4 regions of the Mucilaginibacter sabulilitoris genome follow, and region 2 is predicted to be linked to each of the others. Evidence: riboswitches for the same ligand, from Rfam matches in the RefSeq annotation. Region 2 holds a riboswitch; each other region holds the start of a gene.
What was found. Region 2 has a riboswitch for S-adenosylmethionine ahead of SNE25_RS18925 (TlpA family protein disulfide reductase). Riboswitches for the same ligand answer to the same signal wherever they lie in the genome.

Region 1: it holds a riboswitch for S-adenosylmethionine, as region 2 does, so the genes downstream of both, SNE25_RS18495 (O-acetylhomoserine aminocarboxypropyltransferase/cysteine synthase family protein) here and SNE25_RS18925 (TlpA family protein disulfide reductase) in region 2, are expected to answer to the same signal.
Region 3: it holds a riboswitch for S-adenosylmethionine, as region 2 does, so the genes downstream of both, SNE25_RS25270 (transmembrane 220 family protein) here and SNE25_RS18925 (TlpA family protein disulfide reductase) in region 2, are expected to answer to the same signal.
Region 4: it holds a riboswitch for S-adenosylmethionine, as region 2 does, so the genes downstream of both, metH (methionine synthase) here and SNE25_RS18925 (TlpA family protein disulfide reductase) in region 2, are expected to answer to the same signal.

Annotation. Positions count from the first base shown of each region.
Region 1 covers NZ_CP139558.1:4,276,868-4,284,274, forward strand. The annotation lists gene SNE25_RS18475 (histidine phosphatase family protein) at 1-66, opposite strand, end outside; gene mqnE (aminofutalosine synthase MqnE) at 175-1,368, opposite strand; gene SNE25_RS18485 (hypothetical protein) at 1,462-1,983, opposite strand; gene SNE25_RS18490 (trans-sulfuration enzyme family protein) at 2,080-3,195, shown strand; SAM riboswitch class I at 3,486-3,596, shown strand; gene SNE25_RS18495 (O-acetylhomoserine aminocarboxypropyltransferase/cysteine synthase family protein) at 3,848-5,164, shown strand; gene SNE25_RS18500 (homoserine O-acetyltransferase family protein) at 5,327-6,382, shown strand; gene SNE25_RS18505 (homoserine dehydrogenase) at 6,382-7,407, shown strand, end outside.
Region 2 covers NZ_CP139558.1:4,395,205-4,402,611, forward strand. The annotation lists gene SNE25_RS18920 (GH92 family glycosyl hydrolase) at 1-1,323, opposite strand, end outside; SAM riboswitch class I at 1,600-1,707, shown strand; gene SNE25_RS18925 (TlpA family protein disulfide reductase) at 1,831-2,400, shown strand; gene SNE25_RS18930 (SusC/RagA family TonB-linked outer membrane protein) at 2,779-5,907, shown strand; gene SNE25_RS18935 (SusD/RagB family nutrient-binding outer membrane lipoprotein) at 5,913-7,352, shown strand.
Region 3 covers NZ_CP139558.1:5,923,101-5,930,507, reverse strand. The annotation lists gene SNE25_RS25295 (YdcF family protein) at 86-841, shown strand; gene SNE25_RS25290 (response regulator transcription factor) at 984-1,685, shown strand; gene SNE25_RS25285 (HAMP domain-containing sensor histidine kinase) at 1,669-3,030, shown strand; gene SNE25_RS25280 (hypothetical protein) at 3,244-3,723, shown strand; gene SNE25_RS25275 (bestrophin family protein) at 3,749-4,672, shown strand; gene SNE25_RS25270 (transmembrane 220 family protein) at 4,780-5,166, opposite strand; gene SNE25_RS25265 (hypothetical protein) at 5,150-5,323, shown strand; SAM riboswitch class I at 5,414-5,524, opposite strand; gene argH (argininosuccinate lyase) at 5,871-7,205, shown strand; gene SNE25_RS25255 (HAD domain-containing protein) at 7,302-7,407, shown strand, end outside.
Region 4 covers NZ_CP139558.1:266,972-274,378, reverse strand. The annotation lists gene SNE25_RS01130 (Bax inhibitor-1/YccA family protein) at 93-824, shown strand; SAM riboswitch class I at 960-1,069, shown strand; gene metH (methionine synthase) at 1,222-4,911, shown strand; gene metF (methylenetetrahydrofolate reductase [NAD(P)H]) at 5,057-6,013, shown strand; gene SNE25_RS01115 (hypothetical protein) at 6,103-6,660, shown strand; gene SNE25_RS01110 (hypothetical protein) at 6,714-7,407, opposite strand, start outside.

The DNA.
Region 1 (7,407 bases), 120 kb from region 2:
TACAATACCTTGTCTGTTAAGTTCTGTTTGGCCGTGGCGTACTATATATAAGGTCTTTTGTATCATTCTTTTTTAAGCCTAAAGCTAAAAGCCGTAGGCATAAAGCTTTGTCTGCTTTATTTATTAATTGCCATTCCCAAGCTTTCGGTGTTTTGCTTTCGGCCTCCAGTTTAGCTAATTAATAACAGGTAATTTATAGTAGTGGGGTTTACTTTCTTCCGGAAATTCAAAATCAGTAAAATCAGCTACTACATTATATAATGTATCGCGTTCAATAGGTTGCCTGCCCACGTTTTTAATCAGCTCAACCAACTGTTTGGTACTCATACCGGGATGCTGCTCTTCGGCACCGGCCATGGAGTATATTTTGGTAGTATCATCAAGTGTACCGTCAATATCATCTACCCCAAAGTTTAAAGATAATTGTGCAGTAGTACGGCTGATCATAGCCCAATAAGCTTTGATGTGATCAAAATTATCAAGATAAATACGCGATACAGCGTAATTGCGCAGATCTTCCACTACCGTAGATTCCGGCACATGTGACATCTGGTTGTCCTGGTTACGGAATTTTAACGGGATAAAAGTCTGGAACCCTCCGGTTTTATCTTGCAACTGGCGTAAGCGCTCCATATGATCAACGCGGTGCCAGTATTTTTCAATGTGCCCATATAGCATGGTAGCGTTAGAGCGACCACCCAGCTTGTGCCACTCTTCATGAATGGCCAGCCATTGATCGCCGGTGCATTTATCCTTAGATATCTGATCGCGGACTTCAGGATGAAATATTTCGGCACCACCGCCTGGGATGGATTGTAAACCAGCTTCCTGCATCAGGCGCATTCCGGTTGCATAATCAATTTTGGCTTTTTTAAATATATAATGATATTCTACGGGTGTTAACGCTTTAATATGTAATTCGGGACGATGTGCTTTTATGCGACTGAAAAGCTCCTGATAAAAAGGTACATCGTATTGAGGTAAAACCCCTCCTACTATATGAACTTCAGTAACAGGTTCCCCGTCATATTTGGTTACCATATTAAACATTTCATCCATGGTATATTCCCAACCTTCAGATTTTTGCTTGAGCAGACGCGAATAAGAGCAAAACTTGCAATCGTAAACGCAAAGATTGGTAGGCTCAATATGAAAATTACGATTGAAGAATGTTTTATGGCCGTGCCGTTTTTCGCGAATGTAATTGGCTAAAACGCCCAGATAACCCAGGTCTCCCTGTTCATACAATATTACGCCTTCATCAAAGGTGATGCGTTGATTGTTTAGTACTTTTTCGGCAATGTGCTTTAAATCAGCGGACAAATCCGGATTTTGCAATAATAACTGTAAATTACCTTCAGCTTCCATGTAAAAAACTTTGGGCAAATGTACTAAAAAGGATAAAACTATGCTTAATAAGATAATTCATTGCCCAACCAGAAGTGAGTAATGACATTAAATTTACAGAGCGGTAATTGATGAAATTATAATGCCGGTAACACAATCATCCTGGCAACCTTTTGGCCTATAACCACAATTAGATATCATGCCGTTGTTGTTTGCTTCAAAATATATATCATTATTTTTAGGATCTACCCTAAGCCAATTGGTGCGTGCCTTTGTATAAATATCATCTAATGTAAGTAATTCGCCACCTTGGTTACCATGGGTATTCAAGCTCGTGTTTTCTTCATGCCAATGTGCAGTAGTATCTATGGCATGGGTACTATCCGGCCGTACCCGAAGGGAGACGAAATCTCTTGAAACAATTTTACCATTGTTAACGCCGATTTTTATTTCGGCGCTGTAACCGAAAACAGAGCCTTGATTTTGTGTATAGCTATAGGAATTATGAACGCTGCTCTTATAGTTTAACCATGCCTTATAACTTTTATTAAATTCGTTTCCATTAGCGATATCATCTTTTTTACAGCTGTTTAAGCATATTAAAACAATAATGACAGGAATATAAAAGGTTTTCATGATTCAGGCTTTTTTGGAATATTACGCAAAAAAATCCCCGCATGCTACACCTAATAAAAATAATCTTATTTAATTTGGCCGGATATCATATACAAAATGAAAACTGAAACTATAGCAATACACGCCGGAAATAAGAAGGATGAATCGTCGAAAGCTGTAATACAGCCAATTATATTATCAACCACCTTTGAACGTGGTATTGATGGTGATTTTCCAGGCGGGCATATCTACAGTCGTTCATCAAACCCTAACCGGGAATCGTTGGAGAATGTACTTGCCAAATTAGAAGGCGGCGCCGATGCTGCGTCTTTTTCTTCGGGCAATGCAGCAGGCATGTCAGTATTTCAGTCGTTGGCGCCGGGTACGCATGTTATAGCTCCCGATGATATGTATCATGGGTTACGTAACCAGCTTAAAAATTTGTTCGCTGATATTTTAACTTTTGATTTTATTGATGTTAACAACACCACAATACTACAGCAGCATATTAAGCCTGAAACCGGTTTAATATGGGTTGAAACCCCATCAAATCCGCTGCTTAAAATAACCGATATTAAAAAGATAGTGGCCATTGCCAAACCTAAAGGTATTAAAGTAGCTTGCGATAACACTTTTGCCACGCCCATTTGTCAGCAGCCCATTACTTTAGGTGCTGATCTGGTAATGCACTCAGCCACAAAATATTTTGGCGGTCACAGCGACCTAATGGGTGGCGCATTAATTACCGCCGAAAAAAATGAATGGTGGGCTAAGATACGCCAGGTACAGGAAATGGGTGGCGCTATCCCCTCTCCAACCGATTGCTATATGCTGGCCCGCAGCATCAAAACCCTGCCTTACCGGGTTAAGGGCCATGTGCATAATGCACAGTTGTTAGCGGAGTTTTTAGAAAAACATCCGGGAGTTGAAAAGGTAATGTATCCGGGGTTGCCGTCTCATCCACAGTACGCTATTGCCAAAGAGCAGATGCTGGCGTTTGGAGGAATGTTATCTTTTATTGTTAGAGGCGATGAAGAACACACCCGCACTGTAATAAATAAACTGCAACTATTTACCAGGGCCACAAGCCTTGGCGGAGTTGAAAGCCTGGTTGAGCACCGGGCAACTGTTGAGGGGCCTGATACCAAAACACCACGAAATTTGCTTAGGGTATCTGTGGGTTTAGAGCATATCGACGATTTGGTAGCTGATTTGGATCAGGCGTTGTCCTGAGGCGAAAGGTAAGATAAAAGGTTTTTAATGTCGACTATTGAATGCTGAATTTTGAATATCGAAATAGCATTTTCTTTTATTAATTCATCATTTGATATTCGGTGTTCGATGTTCAATATTGTTTAATTTTTCCCTTCATTATTCAAAATTTGATAGCCCTTTTACCCTTAACCCTTCGCCTTTAACCTAAATATAAAATTTAATTTGGTATTTTAATTAATATCCGCTTATCTTTGAAACATTATTTGGTAGTAATACCATGATCAATTCTCCGCAATAGTTCGGGTGTTGATTTATAAAGAAGCGGCGAGAGATCAGGCTCAGCGACCCGCTGGCAACCCTTCAATTTTGAAGAAGGTGCCAATTCCTGTCCCGGAAAATAACCCCGGGGAATATAAATTTATAACCATGAAAAGTTTAGTTAAAATTTCTACAAGCAACATTTCTGAAACCTCAAACGGTACTATACAAAATATTAGCTTCAATATTGGCTGTATTTGTATGTGTTGCTGCTGTTGATTGACCAAACGCGTTCAATCTTTTCAACTGCGAAAAGCACGTGTTTTAAAACCGGTACAGATCATTACCGGAATTGCCAAAGTCCATCAGATCATCAAAAAAATTTAATTAAACACCTTAAAAACGTACTATTATGTCTGCCAGCAATTTAAAATTCGAAACCTTACAATTACATGCCGGTCAGGAAGTTGATGCAACTACCGGCGCCCGGGCTGTTCCGCTTTATCAAACCACATCTTATGTATTTAATAATGCCGAGCATGGTGCCAACCTTTTCGCGCTAAAAGAATTTGGCAATATTTATACCCGCATCATGAACCCTACTACTGATGTTTTTGAAAAACGGATAGCGGCTTTAGAGGGTGGCGTTGCAGCATTGGCCACGGCTTCGGGTCAGGCATCGCAATTTCTGGCTTTAAATAATATAATGCAAGCTGGCGATAATTTTGTAACCTCTCCTTTTTTATATGGAGGTACTTATAATCAGTTTAAAGTTGCCTTTAAGCGTTTGGGTATTGAGGCTCGTTTTGCCAAAGATGATACTGCCGAAAGTCTGGAGACTTTAATTGACGATAAAACCAAAGCTATATTCCTGGAAACCGTAGGTAATCCAGGTTTCACTATTGCCGATTTTGATAAAGTGGGTGCTTTGGCAAAAAAGCACGATTTACCTTTAATAGTTGATAATACTTTCGGGGCAGCAGGATACCTGTTTCGCCCGCTTGATCATGGGGCACATATTGTTGTGCAGTCATCTACCAAATGGATAGGCGGTCATGGTACTACAATAGGCGGTGTAATTGTTGATGGTGGCAATTACAACTGGGCAAACGGCAAGTTTCCGCAATTTACAGAGCCATCAGAAGGCTATCACGGCCTTGTATTTTCTGATGTATTTGGTATTGGCGGGCCATTTGGCAATATTCAATTCATTATACGGGCCCGTGTAGAAGGGCTACGTGATTTTGGTCCGGCGCAAGCTCCGTTTAATTCATGGCTGAATATACAGGGCTTGGAAACACTTTCATTACGTGTACAGCGCCATGTTGATAATGCACTTGAGCTGGCTAAATGGCTGGAACAGCATCCGCAAGTGGTCTCGGTTAATTATCCTGGCCTGCCGTCATCTCCATACCATGTATTGGCCAAAAAATATTTAAAAAATGGTTTTGGTGGTGTATTGTCATTTGAAATTAAAGGCGATAAACAACAGGCAAGCAACTTTATCGACAGTTTACAATTAGTAAGTCACCTGGCTAATTTAGGTGATGCCAAAACATTGATCATTCAGCCATCGGCAACCACGCATCAGCAATTATCTGATGCCGAACAACTATCTGCCGGGGTTACGCCGGCAGGGTTACGCGTATCGGTAGGTATTGAACATATTGATGATATAAAAGCCGATTTTGAACAGGCTTTTGCCAAAATAAAGCAGCTTGCTGCATAGTTTAATATAGTTTTTTAAGTGAAATAGTAAAGTTATAACGGGATGCGATTGTTAGAAAGTAATAAGTATTAAGTGATGAGTATTGAGTTCGCTTTTTCAACTCAATACTCATCACTCACTACTCAAAACTACCAGTCGCTCCCGGGATAACAAAACAAAAGAATGAATACAGAGATATTTAAGTACACACAAACGTTTGAGTTCGAATCGGGCCAGGAAATACAGGATCTGGAAATTGGTTTTCATACTTATGGAAGGTTAAATAAAGAAAAGGATAATGTTGTATGGGTATGCCACGCACTTACCGCCAACGCCGATGTTTTTGACTGGTGGAAAGGTTTTGCCGGTACAGGTCACCTATTTAATCCTGAGGAACATTTTATTGTGTGTGCCAATATATTGGGGTCGCCTTATGGCACAACTAACCCGCTTAGTATTAATCCGGTAACCGGGCAACCATATTATCAGGCGTTTCCCCAATTTACAATAAGGGATATTGTTAAGGCACATCAATTACTGGCAGATCATTTACAGATAGATCATATACATATTTTGATAGGTGGTTCGCTTGGCGGGCAACAAGCTATTGAATGGGCTATTATAGAGCCCGAACGTATTAAAAATCTTATACTGATTGCGACCAACGCACGCCACTCACCATGGGGAATCGCGTTTAACGAATCTCAACGCCTGGCTATCAGTACCGATCGTACTTTTTATGCCAACACACCCGATGGAGGTCAAAAAGGACTTAAAGCGGCGCGAAGCATAGCCCTGCTCTCCTATCGCGGTTATAAAACCTATTCGGTAACCCAGCAGGAAGAAACTGATGGCAAAACAGATGATTACCGTGCGGCTACGTATCAAAACTATCAGGGGCAAAAACTGGTGAACAGGTTTAATGCTTATAGCTACTGGTACCTGACCAAAACCATGGATTCGCACAATGTGGGCCGTAACCGCAGCAGCGTTGAAAAAGCATTGAGTCTGATTAAAGCACGTACGCTGGTAATCGGCATTAAATCAGATGTCTTATTCCCCATTGAAGAACAACAATATTTATTTCATCATATACCTAAATCGGCCTTTGCCGAACTGGATTCATTTTACGGCCACGATGGTTTCCTGATCGAAACAGAGGCTTTAACAAATATTATTACATCGTTTTTTAAAACTGATGTAAAAGGAAAAATTATAGAATTGCAACGTACAGCGTAATGAGTAAAAAGTTAAATATAGGATTATTTGGATTTGGGGTAGTTGGTCAGGGATTGTATGATATTATCAAAACCAAACATCTGAACATAGAGATAGTAAAATTTGCTATAAAGGATCCGAATAAAAAACGTACACTACCGGCTGAATTATTTACAACTGATAAAGATGAGTTGCTGAATAACCCCGAGATAAACACTATTGTAGAATTGATAAATGATACAGAAGCAGCATTTGAAATAGTTTCGAGAGCATTAAGCTCCGGTAAAAATGTAGTATCTGCCAGTAAAAAAATGATCGCTCTCCATTTGGAAGAATTGATAGAGCTGCAGCATAAACATGGTACCTCGTTATTATACGAGGGTGCGGTTTGCGGCAGTATCCCGATTATCCGCAACCTGGAAGAATATTATGATAATGAATTACTGCATTCTATCAGTGGTATTTTTAATGGTTCGTCAAATTACATACTGTCCAAAGGATTTATAGAAGGTTTAGATTATAACAGCGCCCTGAAACAAGCTCAAGATCTGGGTTTTGCTGAAACCGATCCGACTAGTGATGTTGGAGGCTTTGATGCCAAATATAAGCTGGTAATTGCTGCCGCGCATGCTTATGGTGTAATTGTAGAGCCCGACGAAGTATTTAATTTAGGTATCCAAAATCTTGGTGCCCAGGATTTGCAATACGCTCGTGAAAAGAACCTGAAAATTAAACTGGTGCCGGTAGCCAAAGAGCTTGATGAAAGAAATGTGGCCCTGTTTGTATTACCCAAATTTGTAAACGAAACCGAGTTTTTATACAACGTAGAATATGAATATAACGGTGTAACTGTACAGGCGGCTTTTGCCGATCAGCAGTTCTTTTTTGGAAAAGGTGCTGGTGGCCACCCTACCGGCTCGGCAGTGTTATCGGATATAGCTGCATTACGCTACAATTATCAATACGAGTATAAAAAGGCAAAGGAAAAAACAGACCTTAACTTTACCAACAATATTGAATTGAACATCTACCTCAGATATGATGAC
Region 2 (7,407 bases):
GGCATCAGCATGTGTACCTATCATAATATTGGTATAGGTTGGGTTTGGCCACATGGGCATCCATCCACCCTCTTTGTACATTTGCAGTAACGACTCCACCATGCCATCAACCCGTTGCGGTTGGGTTAACGTTAATAATGGATGCAATGCCCTGAAGGTATCCCAAAGAGAATAATCATTATATGACGAACCATGGTGAACTTTATCATCAAAAGCGCTGTAATATTTGCCGTACTCCGAAAACTGGCGCGGAAACAACAGCGTATGGAACATTGCCGTGTAAAAAATAGTCTTCTGTGTGTTGGTCACCCCGCTTATCTGGATTGATTTTAAGGCCTGCTGCCATTGATTGCGGGTAGCGCTGACAACCTTATCAAAATCCCAATCAGGAATTTCCCGCTTGAGGTTATACCTTGCCTGATCAATGCTGATGAAAGATGTAGCTACAACAACCTTAACCTCATCGTTCGCTTTTGTACGGAAGGAAATAAAAGCACCCATTCGCGTGCCGTATTGCTCATGGCTGCCTTTATTGATCACCTGCTTATCCCAGGTACCATATTTTTTAATCTGTTTATTAAATTTGATAACAAAATAACCTTTAAAATTCTTTAGTTCGGGCCCTAACTGTGCCGATTGCCGGTCGGGGTTATAGCCGGTTATTTCGTTATTCACGGTATCTACATAAACATAACCTTTCAGTTTTTTTATTCTTGCCGTGTAATCATTAGCCCAGTCTTTAAGTGCCGGGTTAAGGTTAATCCCCTGGATGATAATATGTGCCTGATCTGCCTTGGGGAAAGTAAACCTGAACATACCACAAGTATTGGCGCCGGCAATCTCGGCTTTAATTTTATCGGCACCTGTAGTTTTTAATTTAACTGAATAATAGTAAGGTTTGGAAACTTCATCTCTATGGTCAAATGACAGCACACGTTCTTTTGGCAAAACCCTGAGTTTGCCTACTTGCGGCATTACCGAAACATAACCGTAATCGCCCATCCAAACTGTGGGCTGGTGACTGGCAGTAAGCCCTATAACCGAGTTGTCTTCATATTGATAAACCATGTAACTCATTTTGTTTTCGCGGGTTTGGGCAACAAAGTTGGTCATGGCAAACGGTACGTTAACACAAGGCATAGTGCCGCCGCCGCCGTTGCCCTCCAACAAACCCTTGCCAAAACCTTTAATGGCTGTGCCTATAAGTGGGTTAACATAATCCACTTCATCCCGTGTTTGTTGAGCGCCCTTGGTTTGCGCAAAATTATTTCCACATAAAAAGGTCAGTAATCCTAACAGATAAATACTGCGTTTAAATTGCATAATCAGCAGAAGATATAATTGGTGAACGGTCTTAATACAAGATTAAGGGCAAATCTCTAATTTTTAAGATCATATTTATAAAAACATTTGATTTTTTTACTTAATCGTTTACATGCGTTTTAAGCTTATATATGCCATAAATGAGCAAACAAAACAGATCGGCTTATGCCATTTTATTGTCAAAACCGGAATTCTGTTTGGTAATTGATATAAATTCTATGGAATTAGTAGAATTATTTACATATTTGCATCTGAAATCGTTCTTTATTTCATTTTTGATTATCCAGAAAGACTGAGGGAAAGGCCCTGTGATGTCTTAGCAACCTGTACACATAGTTATAAAGGTGCTAATTCCTATCTGCAAAATTGCAGAACAGATAATGATATAACCACATATCCGCAAATGACGGTTTCTGCTATACCCTCCCTTTCTGTTTAATTGAATGCCAGTTAATATTTTTTTAATGATGAGTGTAATTATATAATTACCTGTCAAAAATAAATTCAATGAACAACAAACTTTTACTTATAATTTATTTATTCCTGATTACCAGCATTACCACGCAAGCCCAGACGGCTAATAGCAATAATCCGGCTTTAAATGATCGCGGTTACCTGGTTAAAACGGGTGAACAAGCTCCCAATGATTTTGAATTCGCATTAACAGATGGCACCAAAACATCGTTAAAACAACTGCGTGGTAAAGTGGTGATACTTCAGTTTACGGCCAGCTGGTGCAGTGTATGCCGCGAGGAAATGCCACACCTGCAAGCACAGGTATGGAACGCTTACAAAAACAAGGGCCTTGTACTTATTGGTGTTGACCGAGACGAACCACTTAAAAAAGTGCAGAAGTTTCAAAAGGACATGAAAATAACCTATAACGTGGCGCTTGACCCGGGTGCCAATATTTTTGGGCGCTTTGCCGATAAAAAAAGCGGGGTTACCCGAAACGTAGTGATTGACCGGGATGGCCGCATTGTATACCTCACCCGCCTGTACGATGAACAGGAATTTGCCTCTATGCTTAAAGTTATTGATAACCTTATAAATAATAAAAACGCGCGAGTAAATTAAAAAACAAAAAACGCCCGCTATAGCTTTGCTTTATAAAAACCAGCATTGCAAAAATCTTTATATAAACAACCAGTACATGAAAACACAAAGTACAATTTTTAAAACAACCTATTTAAACATCCGTAATTTTACAAAATCTACCACCTGTAATACTTCTGCCACATGCATGCAAACCATGCATTGTTGCTGTTAAAAAAAACTATGCTGTTAGGCTAATTGCAAGTTAGCCTTGTATAGTATTCAACAAGCAATTAAAACCTTTACAATTTTTAAAAGACAGTATCCAGAAGGTAGATATAATTGGTACTCCAACTATTAACTGATCGTCTTTTTTCATACTGTATCCGGGTAACATTAATCATTTCACGATCTATTACCATGTCAAAAAATTACAAATTATTATGGGCAATACTATTGCCTTTTATCCTCATCCAAACAGTTGCAGCGCAATCTGTTAAAATAAGCGGTGTGGTAACCGCCAAGTCCGATGGGTTACCGTTGCCGGGCGTAAGTGTTTCTATCAAAGGAACTACCAACGGAACACAAACCAACAGCGATGGTAAATTTACACTTAACGCCAAAGCGAACGATGTATTAAGAATAACTTACATTGGCTTCACTCCTAAAGAACTCCCCGTTACACAAAACCAAACTGATCTTCGAATAACCCTCGACGAGCTGGCCAACTCCTTAAATGAGGTGGTAATAACGGCGCTTAACATATCAAAAGATAAAAAGTCGTTGGGTTATGCTGTACAGGGATTGAAATCAAAAGACATATCTGAGGCCAAAGAAACAAACTTGGTAAATGCACTGAGCGGTAAAATAGCCGGTGTAAATGTAACCAGCAGCCAGGGCGATATGGGATCATCCCGAATCGTTATCCGCGGCGAAACCTCTGTATCTGGTAACAACCAGCCCCTGTTTGTTGTGGATGGCCTTCCTATTGATAATACCCAGCAGTTGGGCACGGCCGGATCAAGGGATTTCGCCAATCCTATATCTGATATCAATTCTGAAGATATAGAATCTATTTCGGTACTTAAAGGACCCAATGCCGCGGCGCTTTATGGTTCACGTGCTGCAGCCGGGGTAATACTAATCAAAACAAAAACAGGTAAAGGAATAAAAGGTATTGGTGTCACAATCAATTCAAATACATCTTTTTCAAATTTATTAGGCTTACCAAAATATCAAAATGAATACGGACAAGGTTCAAATGGCCAGTTTAGTTACGTTGACGGAAAAGGCGGCGGCATTAACGACGGTGTTGACGAAAGCTGGGGCCCGGCTTTGGACGGCCGACTTATTCCGCAGTTTAACTCAGGCGGAAAACCGGTACCCTTTATAGCCCACCCGGATAATGTGAGCAGTTTCTTTAAAACAGGTGTTACACTTAACAACGGTGTTTCGCTTGGCGGTTCAGGTGACAAATATGATTTTCGTTTGTCATATAATAATCTTCATCAAACTGGAGTAATTCCCAATACCTCTCAAGGCCGCAATTCGTTTTTGCTGAATGGTACCTATAAATTAACGTCTAAATTAACATTAACCGCCATTGCCAATTATGTTAAAGACGACGCCGATAATTTACCAGGTGCCGGTGGTAAACGCGCCACAAGCACCATGCTCCAATTTACCTGGTTTGGCCGCCAGGTTGATGTAAGCCAATTAAGAAATTACCGTGATGCTAATGGTAATAACATTAACTGGAATAACAGCTATTACAGCAACCCTTACTTTATGGCCTATGAAAATACGGTAGGTCAAACCCGTAACCGTTTTATAGGAAGCGCCGAACTGAATTATAAAATTATCGATGGTTTATCTGCAAACTTCCGTACCGGTACCGATTATTACAACGATCGCCGCAAAATCAAAGTGGCCTATGGTACCAATGGTACGCCATTTGGCTCTTACGAAGAAGATGCCTATGATTTTACCGAAACCAATACCGAGGGCAGGTTGCAATATACCAAGAAATTAAATGATGATTTCTCTATAGACGCGTTAATTGGCGGAAACATACGTGCAAGATCATTCGAAAACAACGATCAGAAAGCACCTAAATTAGCTGTGGCTGACTTATATACATTAAGCAACTCGCGTGATCCGCTTATATCATCAAATACCTATAATAAATCAAAAATATATAGCTATTTCGCCTCCGGACAAATAGGGTTCAGAAACTATGCTTTCTTAAACGTTACTGCGCGTAATGATTGGTCATCTACACTTCCAAAAGCAAGCTTGTCATACTTTTACCCTTCAATAAACGGAAGTTTAGTACTTTCAGAAGCGCTTGATATAAAAAGTGATATCTTGAGTTATGTTAAATTACGTGGCGGCTGGTCAAAAGTTGGTAAAGACACCGATCCGTATAATTTGTTAAATACTTATGCTTTCACTGCTCCCTTCGGTACTAACCCTCAACAAAGCGCTAACAGCATTGACCTTAATCCTAACCTGAAACCAGAAATTACCACTTCGGCAGAAGCTGGCTTCGAACTTGGTTTTTTTAACGACAGGATCCGTTTAGATGCAAGTGTTTACAATACGAATAGTAAAAACCAGATCATCAGCGTGGATGTGAGCCCAACCACAGGCTATAGCCAAAAACTAATCAATGGAGGTACAATTAACAATAAAGGACTGGAAGTTCAACTGGGTTTAACACCGGTAAAACTTAAAGATTTTAACTGGGATGTTAATGTAAACTATTCTCGTAATAAGAGCAAGGTTGTTTCGCTCGATAAAGATGGCAACCTGCAAAGTTATATATTAGGAACTGATGGCAATGTCCAAATATTAGCGGCTGTAGGGCAACCTTATGGTGCAATTTATGGAAATGCTTTTCAACGCGATGCCAGCGGTCAGGTAATAGTAGCTGCTGATGGTACTCCGGTTATTGACCCCACTAAGAAATATCTTGGCAAATTTACACCAAGCTGGTTAGGTAGTATCAATAACAGCTTTACTTATAAGGGCATTAATTTAAGTTTCCTGATTGACGCTCATATTGGCGGATCTATTTATTCCGGAACTAACAGTACCGGTACTTATACCGGCATACTGGCTTCCACCCTGCCGGGACGTGGTGCAGCCAACGGAGGGTTAAGCTATACTGTTGGCCAAACCACTTTCAACGATGGTATTATTTTTAATGGTGTAAAAGCCGATGGCAGCAAAAATACTACCATTTTATCGGCGCAGGCTTATTATAAGGCATTAACCAATGCCGATGAGCCATTTGTTTACAGCGCATCATATATTAAGTTAAGGGAGGTAAAACTGGGTTATACCGTGCCGCAAAAGTGGGCAAACAGCATTGGTTTCCAGGGAGCTTCTGTTGCTGTAGTCGGACGTAACCTGTGGATCATACACAAAAACGCTCCCAATATTGACCCGGAAACAGCTTTTAACACCGGCAACGGACAAGGTTTGGAAGACTTAACCCTGCCTACCGTGCGCAATATCGGTTTTAACATTAACCTTAAATTCTAACAATCATGAAACTAAAATATACGTCCATCATATTATCAGGTGCATTGCTGCTATCATTGGCCTCATGCAAAAAGGAGCTGTCTGATATTAATCAAAACCCTAACGCTACACAAAACCCTCAGCCCGATTACCTGCTTACCGGGGCTACCAAGAGCACTGCAGATACCTATTGGGGAATCGCCAACAATATGGATGCCAGCTTGTTGTTTGTGCAATATTGGGCAAAAATTCAATACACTGACCCCGACAGGTATATCTATACCAATGGTTCATTTCAGGAATTATGGACTACAGGCTATTCTAAAAGTATTGTTAACCTCAATAAGATCATCTCATTGGCCGATGCTCAGGCTAATCCTAATTACAAAGGAGTGGCATTGGTTTTACGTTCATGGGTGTTTACTTTACTCACAGACCAGTACGGCGATGTGCCTTATAAACAAGCAACAAATATTCAACAGTTTTTAACCCCCGCTTATGATGCACAGAAAGATGTTTACTTTGCTCTACTCGATGATTTGAAGGCAGCACAAGCATCCCTTGATCCATCGGGCAAAGCTATTTTAGGCGATGTTGTTTACGGCAACAATATTACCTCATGGAAAAAGTTTGCTAACTCCCTGCGCCTGCGTATTGCGCTGCGTATTGCCGACCGCGAACCAGAAAAAGCTAAACAAGTATTAGCCGATGTACAAGCCGAAGGTAGTGGCTATATTAGCTCTAACAGCGAGATAGCGCAGTTTGGTTATTTAGATTCACCTAACCAAAACCCTATCAGTAATTTGTTTGACACGCGCGACGATTACCGTATCAGTAGAACCATTGTTGATCAGTTATTTGCATTGAATGATCCCCGCTTGCCTATTTATGCCAGCCCTACAAAAGATGCAACTCCTAAAACTTATGTGGGCATACCAAACGGTTTATTAGTGGGCGACGCTGCTAATCTGGGTTTTACCAAAACTTCAAAACCAGGCACTTATTTTACAGCGCCGCATGCTCCTGCGGTTATTATAAGCTATGCAGAGGTATTATTTGATCGTGCAGAGATAGCTGCACGCGGCTTTTCAGCCGAAAATGCCGAGGACCTGTATAACCAGGCCATAAAAGCCTCCTTTTTACAATATGGCATTAGCGGTACGCCTGTCGATACGTATTTGGCTCAGCAGACTGTTAAATATGATGCCTCTAATTATAAAAAATCCATAGGTAACCAAAAGTGGATAGCTTTATTTGGCCAGGGTCTCGAGGCATTTGCAGAATGGCGCCGGTTAGATTATCCGCAATTGAAACCTGCTGTTGCCGGCGCACTCAACGGGAAAATGCCTGTAAGGTTTATTTACCCCGGAACAGAGCAATCGCTTAACGGTACAAGTTATAAAGCTGCAGTTGCCCACCAGGGTGCCGACGTGCTTACTACCAAACTTTGGTTTGATGTAAACTAAAAACTTAAACTTTAAATATAAAACAATAAAGGCCGCCAATGGCCACGAATGGTCG
Region 3 (7,407 bases), 1.5 Mb from region 2:
GTTACGTGGCTTATTTTTAAGATGTTCGGGCGGGTAAAAGGTTTAATGTTTTTAATTACTTTTACGGCAAAAGCCTGTTACAGTTATGTTTTTTATCCTTTCAAAGGTATTGGCGTTTTTGCTTTATCCGCTGTCATACGTGTTTGTTATATTGCTGATAGCCGTATTTTCAAAGAATGCTAAAACAAAACGCAGGTGTTTACTTTACGGCGTGGGCCTGCTGTATATTTTCTCTAATTCATTTCTGCAAGATCAGTTTGCAAAAGCCTGGGATGTTCCTGCCGCGAAACTTGTAAACGGTAAAGTGTACAGTACCGCTATTGTATTAGGAGGCTTTGCATCATACGACGGTAAAGGGAACGGCATGTTTAGCGATGCTGCCGACAGGTTTATACAGGGTGTGCTTTTACAAAAGACGGGTAGGGCGAAGCATATCGTGATAACCGGCGGTAATGGAAATTTAAACCCGGACAGCTTCAGGGAAGGCAGCTGGGCCAAAATTCAGCTAAAGAATATGCAGGTACCCGATAGCTGTATATTGATAGAGAACAATTCGCGCAATACGCTTGAAAACGCCACGTTAACCAAAGCCCTATTGAAAAAACAAGGTTTGCAAGGCCCGTATTTGCTGGTAACATCGGCTTTTCACATGCGGCGCTCATTAGGGATATTTAAAAAGGCTGGTATGGATGTAATACCTTATTCTTGTGCCTATATCGCCGGAACTAAAGATCCGTCATTTTGGGACATAACACCCAATGCCGGCGCGCTGGCCAAATGGAACACCTATATTAAAGAAGTGATTGGCGTAACGGTTAATATGATTTTAGGACGGGGTTAATGCCGCTGTTCAGCTATCCAGGCACTTTATATCACAATATTTAAAAACTTAATAAAAGTTAGTTGCTTTATTATGTACGCAACACTAAGTGCGTATTAAATAAAAATAATGTATACTTTCAAAAAAAATATGCTGGCAAAATATGGGTATATTATTGGTTGAGGATGAACCCAATGTTGTATCGGTAATAAAACGAGGACTCACGGAGTACGGTTTTGAAATAAGCGTAGCCGGTAACGGCGCTACAGGCTTACAAATGGCGCTCGATAACGATTTTGACCTGGTGATACTGGATGTTATGCTGCCCGTAATGGACGGCATACAGGTATGTAAGCTCATCAGGCAGCAAAAGAAAGCCATGCCCATTATTATGCTTACCGCGCTTGATTCTACAGAAAATATTGTGAGCGGTTTAGATAGCGGGGCCGACGACTACCTGGTTAAGCCCTTTAAAATTGCCGAACTGGCTGCCCGCCTGCGCACGCTGTTGCGCCGTAATAGTACCGATGTTCAGGTTAAAAATAACGTATACACCATTAGTGACCTGGAGCTTAACGCCGAATCAAAAATAGCTTACCGGAATAAAGAACCCTTAAAGCTTACTGCCACAGAGTTCAGGCTGCTGGAGTATTTTGTTAAAAACCAGAAGAAGGTACTGTCGCGCATTCAGATACTGGAAAGCGTATGGGATATTGATTTTAACATGGGCACCAACGTGGTTGATGTGTACATAAATTATCTGCGCAAAAAGCTCGAGAAAAATGGTGGCTCAAAAATTATACACACCGTTTTTGGTATGGGCTATATCATGAAAGAGGGAGAGCTCGATGAAGATACAAAGTAAAATAACCCTGCTGTTCCTGCTGCTCTCGGGCGCTATATTGTTGCTGCTTAATATTACCATTTTTTATTTGGTGTATAAGTTTGGTTTTGATGACTTTTTCAAGCGGCTGGAAGCCCGTGTAAATATATCGGCCGAGGTAAATGTTTTTCCCAGTTCCAAGAGCAGGGCATACCAGGAAGTAAGGAACAAATACCTGGAAAAGCTGGAGGCTGAAAAAGCCTATATTTTCGATATCGATACCATAAACAGGGTTCACATACCCGGACATATTGATGTAAAGAGTGATTTTATTGGGCGGATATTAAGAGACGGCAACGCGCGTCATAAGGTCGAAAATACCTTTTACGCGGGTAAGGTATTTGCAAAAAACGATAAAAAGTACATCGTGATAGTTTCGGCAGCAGACCCATCGGGTTTCGATGAGTTGAAAATTCTGCAGCGTACATTGATATATGGGTTTCTAGTTGCTATGGTGTTGGTTTATTTTGTCGGGAAGATATTTTCATTTTACACCTTTCAGCCTATACGGCGCATCATTAGCAATGTTAAAAGCATTACCGCCAACAATCTGCATTTCCGGCTTGATGAGTTAAGTGGCAAAGATGAGGTAACCGAACTGTCATACACCTTTAACGACATGCTCGACCGGTTGGAGACTGCCTTCGAAACCCAAAATAACTTTGTAAGTAATGCCTCACATGAGCTGCGCACACCATTAACGGTTATCAGCTCCGAAGCCGAACTGGCGTTAAATAAGTTGGATGTCACCCCGCAGCAGCGCGAAATATTTAAAACCATTTATGCCGAATCGGAAAAACTGAACCAGATATTGAGTAGCCTGTTGTCGCTTGCTCAATCTGGGTTTGATGGTGAAAAACAGCGCTGGGAAAGTATCAGGATTGATGAGCTTGTAATAATAGCTTCCGAATCTGTTAAAAAGATAAAGCCCAACAGTAATATACAGATAGACTTTGCAAATATGCCCGCCGACGAACGCCTGCTTTATGTAAAGGGGAACAATAACTTATTGCGGCTGGCCATTACCAATATCATCAGCAATGCCTGTAAATACTCAGATAACCTTATGGTGAAGGTAAGCATCAAGGTTGAAAATAATAAAGTGATCATTTCTGTTGTCGACCAGGGCATTGGCATACCCCAAACCGAATTACAGCACATATTTGAGCCGTTTTTCAGGGCTTCCAATACGCACGACTATGAGGGCCATGGCGTTGGCCTACCTTTAACTTTAAATATTATACGGTTGCATAAAGGCACCATCGGTATCCGCTCAGAAGTGGGCAGCGGTACAGAGATCAAGGTTTTTTTGCCGGTTGAAGTGTAACCTCACTCTAACCCTCTCCAAGGGAGAGGGCTTTAAATTGCATGTTTAAAGATATTAGCTCCCTCTCCTTTGGAGAGGGTTAGAGTGAGGTGACTTTGGAGGGGGGTGAAATTCTAATCAAATTCTAATAACTTTCTTAGATCGTCTTAATTATTGGGGGCTACACTTGTATCAACAAAACATATAAGTTAAACCATTAATCAAAAAACGACTATGAAAACGCTGCTTATCCCAACTGATTTTACCGCACAGTCACTGCAATGCATCCCTTCATTAGCACAGCAATATTATCCTAAAAAGCTCAATATTATATTGGTGCACATGCTGAAAATAACCGACTCTATCAGCGAACTGCTTATGCTTTCGCGCAGGTCGGCAGAGTACAGGCACATACCTGATAATTTTTATGTAAGGTGCCGCGAGCTGGAAAAAGACTACAGCCATTTAATTAATCATATCAACATCGATTTTTTTTATGGCAGTACCATGGCTGTTTTTAATAACTACCTGGATGCCCATAACGTTGATGCCATTGTGATACCGCATGATAACTACCAGATGCTTTTTAAAAACAGTATAGACCCCGAAGTGCTGATAGCCAAAAGCGGTAAACGAACAATTTCAATAACCGAAACACCGGGCATCATGGCCAATATTGTTGCCGAAGAGGTAGAGTTAATTGAACAACAGTAATTAAAAATTTAATTATTAAAACGTTATGCTACTAAAAGAAAACATACCGGCTACCTATGTATTTGGCAAAATAAAAAAAGAGCTGATCATGGTGGCCATTTATTCATCGGTTATTTACTTTATACATCAGTATTATAACTTTAAGGAGGTATCTATCCCGTTAACGGTACCTACCATATTAGGCACTATTATTTCGCTGTTGCTGGCTTTCCGGTCAAACCAGGCGTATGACCGTTGGTGGGAAGCCCGTATTTTATGGGGCGCCATTGTGAACGACTGCCGTACATTCACCCGGCAGATATTAACCTTCGTTGAAGATGGAGAAGAGAAACGTGCACTTAAAGAACGCATGGTTAACCGGCAAATAGCCTGGTGTTACAGCCTTAGCCGCCATTTGCGCCGGCAAAATGGCAAACAAAACCTGGAGGCTTATTTAAGCAATGATGATATTGCAAATATTGAAAGGATGGATAACGCACCCGTAGCGCTAAACGAACTGCAGGGCCATGATCTGCGTACTTTATACAAACTGGGCTGGATAAACGAATACCAGCAGGTAGCTATGGATAATACCCTAACCGGTTTTATTAATTCCATGGGCGGTTGTGAGCGGATCAAGAACACCGTGTTTCCGGCTACATACAGCGTTTACATACACTGGCTGGTGTTGTTCTTTGTACTGCTGCTGCCTTTTAGTTTGATTGAGTTTTTTGGTATACTGCAGGTGCCGTTGGTAATTGCTATCTCATCGGCATTTTTCCTGATCGAAAAGATGGCTATCCACTTGCAGGATCCGTTTGAGAACATGCCTACCGATACGCCAACAACGGCCATTAGCCGTAAAATTGAGCAGGATCTGAAGCAAATGCTGAAAGATGAGCTGCCAGGGGTAAATGATGCTGTACCTGCTAAACAGCCCGTTGGTGCGGCCGTGTTCTATATTTTGTAATACATCGTCACCCCTGCTAATATGTTTCACCCCTGCCCTCTCTAAAAAGAGAGGGTTTTAAAAAGTAAAAGTCTTTCCCATTTGGGATAGACTTTTTTGTTATCGGGTTAATACGTTACCCGCTTTTTAAGCCTAAGGCTATATATCCAATTAATAGCCAGTACTGCTACGCATATCAGCAAACCAAAAAACTCGCGCACTTCTTCAATCCAGGGCTTTTCGGCCTTCATGCTTTCTACAAGGCTTTCGGCATGGTGATATTCAAACCAATCGATTAATCCGTTGCGGTCAAAAATTTTATATACAGCATAGGCCAAATAAATAAATATGCCAATGGCATAACCCACCGGATAAAACTTTTTGCGTGCCGCCATGTAGCAAAAAAAAGCGCTGTATAAATATATGGGTACCCAAATGTAAGGGTCAGGATCGTTGTATTGTAACGCCGCGAAAATAATAAACAGAACAACAAAAACGATGTTAAATATCTTCATACTGGTAGGGCAGGTGATTGTTTACTGGTTTAAAGTACCTGCCGGCAGCGATAAAAATATGGAATATAAAACACATCGGCAACATGATCGTGCAGTATGCTTATTCAGGAAACTAAAAGGGAAATATGATGTCGCGGGCAGATTCGAACTGCCGTAAAAGGTTTTGCAGACCTTAACCTATCCTCTCGGTCACGCGACTTAAAAAAACTATAAAATCACTTATAAAGACAGGCAGAGGTTAAGAATCTTTTTATCTCTCTCCATTACGCGGAGCAGGAATTAGCACCTTTTACATTATGCGGATGTACAGGTTGCTAAGACGTCTTTGGGCCTTTCCCTCAGTCTTTCTTGATAAGTTAAAATAAAGAACTATTTGTCTGTTGACACTGCAAATATAAAAACTATTTATATAATTCCTATAGAATTAGTAGGATAAATTTGAATAATTTATATCATGTTCATTTTGAGCTATAAAACTTTATAAAATTAAGGTGATAACAAACCTCATCCCACTTGCCGAAGTTTACTCTCAGTGTGATGCTATCAAGATATGCTGTTTATTACAAATATTAAAGATAACCAGGGAATATGCTCTGTTAGAGGCTGCCCATCACTCGAAAGGGGAATAACTTTAAGATGGGTGAGAATGGGAACTTTTGCGAATTAATGAGTAAAATTTTCTCATTAATACACATATTTGCACTATGAGCAAGCTATGGCAAAAAACAACCAATGTAAATGAACTGGTAGAGAACTTTACTGTTGGCCGCGACAGGGAATTTGATGAGCAAATGGCAGCTTTTGATGTGCTGGGTTCACTGGCTCATACCCGTATGCTGCAAAGCATAGGGCTGATGGACACCGCCGATCTTGACCTTGTTCAGCGCGAATTAAAAGCCATATACGCCGATATTGAAAAGGATGGTTTTACTATTGATGATGGGGTAGAGGACGTGCACTCGCAGGTAGAGCTGCTGCTCACCCAGCGCATTGGCGACGCCGGCAAAAAGATTCACAGCGGCCGCTCCCGTAATGACCAGGTGCTGGTTGACCTGAAACTGTTTTTCCGCCACCAGTTGCAACAGGTGGTTGAAGAAACTACAACGCTGTTTAACCAGCTTATTGAACTAAGCGAAAAGCATAAAGATGTTTTGCTGCCCGGCTATACCCATTTGCAGGTGGCCATGCCATCATCATTCGGCCTGTGGTTTGGCGCTTACGCCGAAAGCCTTGCAGATGACCTGGAACTGGTATTGGCTGCTTACCGTATCACTAATAAAAACCCATTGGGTTCGGCGGCGGGCTATGGGTCGTCATTCCCGTTAAACCGTACTTTAACTACCCAACTTCTTGGGTTCGACAGCTTAAACTATAATGTAGTATATGCCCAGATGGGCCGTGGTAAAACCGAAAGGATCATAGCTCAGGCACTATCATCCATTGCGGCTACGCTGGCCAAAATGGCTATGGATCAGGCACTGTACCTGAGCCAGAACTTTGCCTTTGTAAGCTATCCTGATACCTTAACCACCGGCAGCAGTATTATGCCGCACAAAAAGAACCCCGATGTTTGGGAAATTATGCGCGGTAAATGCAACCGTCTGCAGGCCCTACCTACAGATGTTACCATGATGACCACCAACCTGCCATCGGGTTATCACCGCGAGCTGCAACTGCTCAAAGAACTCTTATTTCCGGCCTTTACAGAACTTAAGAGCTGCCTGCACATGGCTACCTTTATGCTGCAGAACATCACCGTAAATACCGGTATATTGAACGATCCTAAATACGCCTACCTGTTTAGCGTAGAAGAAGTGAACCGCATGGTACTGAACGGCACGCCTTTCCGCGACGCGTACAAACAAATAGGCCTGGCCATTGAACAAGGCGACTTTAACCCCGATAAAACCGTAAACCACACCCACGAAGGCAGTATAGGTAACCTGGGCAACGGGCAAATTACCGCCTCATTTAATAAACTGCTGGCTAACTTTGATTTTAAAAAGGTGGAGCAAGCGATAATGGAACTGGTGAAGTAATTTCAAAAGTAAAATTGAAACAGGATTGCAAGTATACTGTCATCGAACGAGGTAAGATCTTATACATTCGAAATGACATGAAGTAACTGTTATAAAATGGTCATTCTGCTTGATATAGATGGTGTTTTAGTAACTGAGCCATCCTGGAAAAAGGTTGAGATTGGTTCCGATGGCTTTATGTTATTTAATAAACAATCAGCAG
Region 4 (7,407 bases), 3.4 Mb from region 2:
TCCTAAAGTCCCAAAAGTCTCATAGTCCCCCAAATCCTTCATGCTATATTCACTTTTTATTCGTAAATTTGAGTATTAAATTTTTAATACAAATGGAAATTAAAGATCCTGACTACGTTTATAAAAACGTAATACAAGTAAACGAACAAGACGCATCACGCAAATTTATAGCCAACGTATTTGTGTGGATGTTTGTGGCTCTTGGGCTATCTGCTTTTTGCGCATTTCTCTTTGCACAAAACCAAGCCCTGCTTAACATGCTTATTGATCCTGCTACAGGTCGTAACACAGGCTTGGGTACTATTGTAATGTTTGCCCCGCTTGCGTTTGTGTTAATCATCTCTTTTGGGTTCAACAAACTGTCGTACGGAGTATTGGCGTTCCTGTTTGTCGCGTTTTCGGCGATAATGGGCGTTAGCTTAAGTTACATACTTTTGGTTTTTACAGCCGGCTCGGTTTTAGGCGTGTTTATAACCACCTCTGCTGTTTTTGGCGTAATGGCGGTTGCCGGTTATACTACCAATACAGATCTTACTAAGTTTGGTTCTATCATGATGATGGGGCTTATTGGTATTATCATAGCATCCGTAGTTAATATGTTTATGCATAGCAGCCAGTTAGATTATATCATTAGTTATGTGGGTATAGCAGTATTTGTTGGTCTTACCGCTTATGATGTGCAAAAACTGAAACGCATAGGTGCAGGTTTAGAATATGGTGATGCATCTGCCTCAAAAATGGCATTGATGGGTGGCTTAACTTTATACCTTGATTTCATCAACCTTTTCCTGATGATACTGCGTTTATTTGGCAGAAGAAGATAATAACAAGCAAGAAACTATTATTAAAAGCTGCCCCGAAAAGGCAGCTTTTTTTGGTTAACATAAATTTACTTTGTATACACATTTTGTAAAGGGTCAGGCTATTGCATATTAAAGCTTTATTGTGCACCTTTGCATTGCTTATAGAGAAAGGCGGAGGGATTAGACCCTGCGATGTCTTAGCAACCTGTACTTAACAAGGTGCTACATTCTACTCAACAGCTACAAAATGTTGGGACAGATAAGCGAAAGTCAATCATACACCCGACTTTTCGAATAAGCTATATTTTTTCTGTTATGTGTTGCCAGGCTTCTGTTGCCAGTGATTTGCATGTTTGCAGTTCATTAGTTTATTAGAGGATACCCGCAACACGCCACCGAAAACAGGCAACTGATAACAATGGATATTAGAAAAGAATTAGAGAAACGCATACTGGTAATTGACGGGGCAATGGGTACCATGATACAGCGGTACCAATTAACCGAGCGCGATTTTCGCGGGGAGCGTTTTAAAGATCATTCAACCGATCTGCAGGGCAATAATGACCTGCTCAATATTACACGCCCCGATATTATTAAGGCAATACATGCTGAGTATCTTGACGCGGGCGCAGACATTATTGAAACCAATACCTTTAGCACCCAGATAATTTCGCTTGCCGATTATAAGCTGGAAGAGCTTGCCTACGAGCTTAGTTTTGAAGGTGCACGTCTGGCACGTGAAGTAGCCGATGAATACACGCAACGGAACCCCGATAAACCGCGCTTTGTAGCCGGAGCCGTTGGTCCGACAAACCGTACCGCGTCTTTGTCGCCCGATGTAAACGACCCGGGATACCGTGCTGTGACGTTTGATGATCTGGCCGATGCTTATTATGACCAGGTTAGGGGTTTAGTTGACGGCGGGTCTGATATGTTACTGGTTGAAACCATATTTGATACGCTTAATGCTAAAGCGGCTTTGTTTGCTATTCACCGTTATGCGGATGAGTCGGGCAAGCAACTACCTATTATGATCTCGGGTACCATTACTGATGCTTCGGGCCGTACCTTGTCTGGCCAAACAGTAGAGGCGTTTTGGAACTCTATACGCCATGCCAACCTGCTTTCGGTAGGTTTAAACTGTGCTTTGGGTGCCAAAGAAATGCGCCCTCACCTGGCCGAATTGTCTGAAAAAGCTGATGTATTTATATCTGCCTATCCAAACGCGGGCCTGCCTAATGAGTTTGGTCAGTACGATGAAACCGCGCACGAAACTGCGCACCAGGTTGATGATTTTATAAAAGCCGGTTTGGTTAATATTGTGGGTGGCTGCTGCGGCACCACACCCGAGCATATAAAATGTATTGCCGAAAGAGCAGCTAAGTACCCGCCAAGAAGAATCCCGGAGATTGAACCCGATTTGCGATTGAGCGGCCTGGAAGCGGTTACCATAAAACCCGAAAGCATTTTTGTGAATGTGGGCGAGCGTACCAACATTACCGGATCGCCGAAGTTTTCCAAATTGATACTCGCCGAAGATTACGAAGCAGCCCTTGCCGTTGCCCTGCAACAGGTAGAAGGCGGCGCGCAGGTGATAGATATTAACATGGACGAGGGCATGATCGATTCGGAAGCGGTGATGGTGAAATTCCTGAACCTGGTTGCTTCTGAGCCCGATATTGCCAAATTGCCTATCATGATCGACTCCTCTAAATGGACGGTTATTGAGGCTGGTTTAAAGTGTATACAAGGCAAAGGTATTGTGAACTCTATCTCCCTGAAAGAGGGCGAAGAAAAATTCAAAGAATATGCCCGTAAAATATTAAGCTACGGTGCCGCTGCTGTAGTGATGGCGTTTGACGAAACCGGCCAGGCCGATTCATTGGAACGCCGTAAAGAAATCTGTGAGCGCTCTTACAATATATTGGTGAATGAAATAGGTTTTCCGTCACAGGATATCATTTTTGACCCTAACATATTAACCGTAGCCACCGGGCTTGAAGAGCATAACAACTATGCTGTCGATTTTATTGAGGCAACGCGTTGGATAAAACAAAACCTGCCTCATGCCAAAGTAAGCGGTGGGGTAAGTAATATATCATTCTCCTTCAGGGGTAACAATGTGGTACGCGAGGCTATGCACTCTGCCTTCCTGTATCATGCCATAAAAGCAGGTATGGATATGGGTATTGTAAATGCCGGTATGCTGGAGGTGTATGAGCAGATAGATAAAACTCTGCTCGAGCTGGTAGAGGACGTGCTGCTTAATCGCCGCGACGATGCTACCGAGCGCCTGGTTGAATATGCCGATACCATAAAAAGTAAAGGCAAAGAGGTAGTGCGTGATGAGGAATGGCGCAAAGGAACGGTACAGGAAAGGTTATCTCATGCTCTTGTAAAAGGTATTATTGAATACCTTGATGACGATGTGGAAGAAGCGCGCCAGGCTTACAGCAAACCGCTTGAAGTGATAGAAGGGCCATTAATGGATGGCATGAACATCGTAGGTGATTTGTTTGGCGCCGGCAAAATGTTTTTGCCGCAGGTTGTAAAATCGGCCAGGGTGATGAAAAAGGCCGTGGCCTATCTGCTGCCATTTATAGAGCTTGAAAAACAAAGGGTTATTGACGCCGGAGAAGATTCCAGCGGAAGCCGCGCTAACGCCGGTAAAGTATTAATGGCCACCGTTAAGGGTGATGTGCACGATATTGGTAAAAATATAGTAGGTGTGGTGCTGGCCTGTAATAACTTTGAGGTAATTGACCTTGGGGTAATGGTACCTGCGCAAAAGATCATAGAAGAAGCAAAGAAGCAAGAGGTAGATATTATTGGTCTTAGTGGGTTAATAACCCCATCGCTTGATGAAATGGTGCATTTTGCCAAAGAAATGGAGCGCGAAGGATTTACCATTCCGCTTATTATTGGTGGGGCTACCACATCACGTATCCACGCAGCGGTTAAAGTTGCCCCAAATTATTCGGGCGCAGCCATACACGTGCTTGATGCATCACGTAGTGTAACGGTTTGCAGCAGTTTGATGAATAAGGACAACCGAGACGGGTATATACAAGGTATAAAAGATGAATATGCCAAAGCACGCGAAGCACACCTGAATAAAAAATCAGATAAGCGCTTTGTGAGCATCGACGAAGCTCGTAAAGGCCGTTTCCAGATCAGTCTGGATGGTGACGTTGCTCCTAAACCAGCCTTTACCGGTACAAAGGTATTTGAATCGTATCCGCTGGAAGAGTTGGTGCCGTACATTGACTGGACACCGTTTTTCCATACCTGGGAACTGCGCGGTAGCTATCCGAAAATATTTGCCGATAAGTTTGTTGGGGACGAAGCCAAAAAGCTTTTTGACGATGCTCAAGATCTGTTAAAGAGAATTGTAGATCAAAAGCTACTAAAAGCCAGTGGTGTAATAGGTTTCTGGCCTGCTAATAGTGTGGGCGATGATATTGAATTATATACTGACGAAAGCCGTACCAAGCTTTTAACCCGTATCCATACCCTGCGCCAACAGGCCGAAAAGGTGAAGAACGATCCTTATTATGCACTGTCTGATTTTATCGCTCCTAAAGAAAGTGGCGTACCCGATTACTTCGGTGGCTTTGCCGTAACAACCGGTATTGGCTGCGATGAGCTGGTGGCAGAGTTTGAACGCGACCATGACGATTATAACAGCATTATGGCCAAGGCCCTTGCCGACCGACTGGCCGAAGCCTTTGCCGAAAAAATGCATGAACTGGTACGTAAGGAATACTGGGGTTACTCCAAAAGCGAGCAGCTGAGTGCCGATGAGCTGATCAAGGAAGAGTACCAGGGTATTCGTCCGGCGCCGGGTTATCCCGCCTGCCCTGATCATACGGAAAAAACTACACTGTTTGATCTGCTGAAGGCCGAGGATAATGCCCACATGCACCTGACCGAGAGTTTGGCCATGACACCGGCTGCCTCTGTAAGCGGTTTCTATTTCGCGCACCCGCAGGCCCGCTATTTTGGTTTGGGCAAGATCAGTAAAGACCAGGTAGAGGATTATGCCAAACGTAAAGAGATGGATCTGGAAACAGTAGAGCGCTGGTTGGGCCCTAATATTAATTATTAATATAAAATAGAAACAAAACAAATGTCATTGCGAGGTACGAAGCAATCTCTACGTAAGCAGGCTAATCTGCTCTGTATAGTATAGAGATTGCTTCGTACCTCGCAATGACGGATGGATAGACGAATTATACAACCGAACCCGGAGAATGAAAATTACCGAACACATCGCAAACGCCAACGGCAAAACATTATTTTCTTTTGAACTGATACCGCCTTTAAAGGGACAAAGCATACAGGGTATTTATGATGCCATTGATCCTTTAATGGAGTTTAAGCCGCCGTTTATTGATGTAACCTCGCTGCGCGAAGATTATATTTATAAAGAGCACGCCAATGGCTTACTTGAAAAGCTGAGCTATCGTAAACGGCCGGGCACTATCGCTATTTGTGCAGCTATCATGAACAAGTATAAGGTTGATACGGTTCCGCATTTACTGTGTGGCGGTTTTACCAAAGATGAAACCGAAAACGGGTTGGTTGACCTGCAGTTTTTAGGCATCGAGAATGTGCTGGTACTGCGCGGTGATGCACGGCGCGGCGATGCCTCATTTGTACCTACCCCTAACGGGCATTGCTATGCTACCGACCTGCTGCAGCAGGTAGCGAACATGAACAATGGTATTTACCTGCATGAGCACAGCGATTCGAGCCTTAAAACTGATTTTTGTATCGGTATTGCCGGCTATCCCGAAAAACATTTTGAAGCCCCTAATCTTAAATCCGACTTTAAGTATTTGAAACAAAAGGTGGATATGGGCGCCAATTTTATCGTTACCCAGATGTTTTTCGACAATCAAAAATATTTCGACTTTGTAAATAACTGCAAGGCCAATGGTATTAACGTGCCTATTATCCCGGGTTTAAAACCAATTACCTCGTCAAAACAATTGATTAACCTGGCAAAAACATTCCATATTGATATGCCCGAAGATTTGTGCGATGCCATTAACGGTTGCAAATCAGAAAAAGAGGTAAAGGATATGGGTATTGAATGGATGATAAACCAATGCCGCGAACTGGTGAAGTTTGGTGTACCGGTATTGCATTTCTATACCATGAGCAACGCCGGCCCAACCAGGCGCATTGCCGAGGCTATATTTTAGGCAGCTTGTCCATTGTGCTGATTATGAAAATAAAATACTGATTAAAAATTTCTATTTTTAATCAGTATTACCCTGCATCACAGTCACCTATGGACACTTTTAGTCATATTAAATCAGCAATTGGAATTATTTTAGGTCTTAGTATTACCCATTTATTAAGAGGGGCCGCTAAGCAAATTCAGCACCCGGGGCGCAGCAAACCATATTGGGTACATTCCCTTTGGTCGTTTTACTTGTTTATTTTGCTGCTCCATTTTTGGTGGTGGGAGTATAATTTGCATGATATTAAGCATTGGGTGTTTGCAGAGTATCTTTTTGTAATTCTTTACATAGTTATTTATTACTCTGTTTGTGCTTTGCTATATCCGGATGACCTGAAGGATTATAAAGATTATGAAGATTATTTTTATTCGCGCAGAAAATGGGTATTCGGGATATTAGGGTTTAGCTATTTAATGGACATAGTAGATACCTTCATTAAAGGTGAAGCCTATATGCATCATTATGGTATTGAATACCCTATTCGTAACATTTCACACTTTTTGTTGTGTATGGTGGCTATGAAGGTAAACAATCGTGTGTTCCACTCTATCCTCGTAGTTGTGTTTATTGTATATGAATTTTCGTATATATTAAGATTGTTTTAATAAAAAAGGGTACTGTTCTTATGCAGTACCCTTTTTTATTAAATATTAACAGCCTATTGGTACAGATAAGTAGTGGTAAGATGCTCCAACGCTTCGCGGAAGATGATATAAGCCGCCTCTTCGTTATGATTTGCTAATGAATGCAGGGAAGGTTTAATATACGCTTGGTATATGCCTTCATAAATAAGGTCGTGATTGGGCTCCATGTCAATAGTTTCGAGCAGAGAAGCCGAAATGGTATAATATTTTTCAATTTCGGCACCACTCAGGCTATTTTGCAATAGTTTATCCCTGAAGGCTCGCAGTTCATTTAGTTGCCCATCGGGATCATTATCAACAAGGTTGGTGATGATGCGGGTAAGTGCGCACATTTCTTCTATGCTTTTAGGGCATCCGGTTGAGCCCGGGCATGGATGTGATTCGTCGCCTATTGGGATACCGTTCGCTTCCGGCTGTATAAGTGCCTTGTAGGGGTAATTGTTTTCTATATCATATCCAAAATGATAAATAAGTGTATCTCCTTTAGCTTTGTCCACCAGTTCGGTTAATATATTCCGGCCCATAAATGAGCCCCGGTTAATTTTGGTATAATGGGTATCGATATTTGTCTTTTTGTAGTTAAGCACATGGTTAAATAATACCTGCCAGGTTTGCTCTAACGAAATATTATCCCCCTTATTAGTTAAAAAACCATCGGCTTTAATCAGCGAGATTGGAAGGCTGCCTTTACTGGTGTAGTTTGCCGGT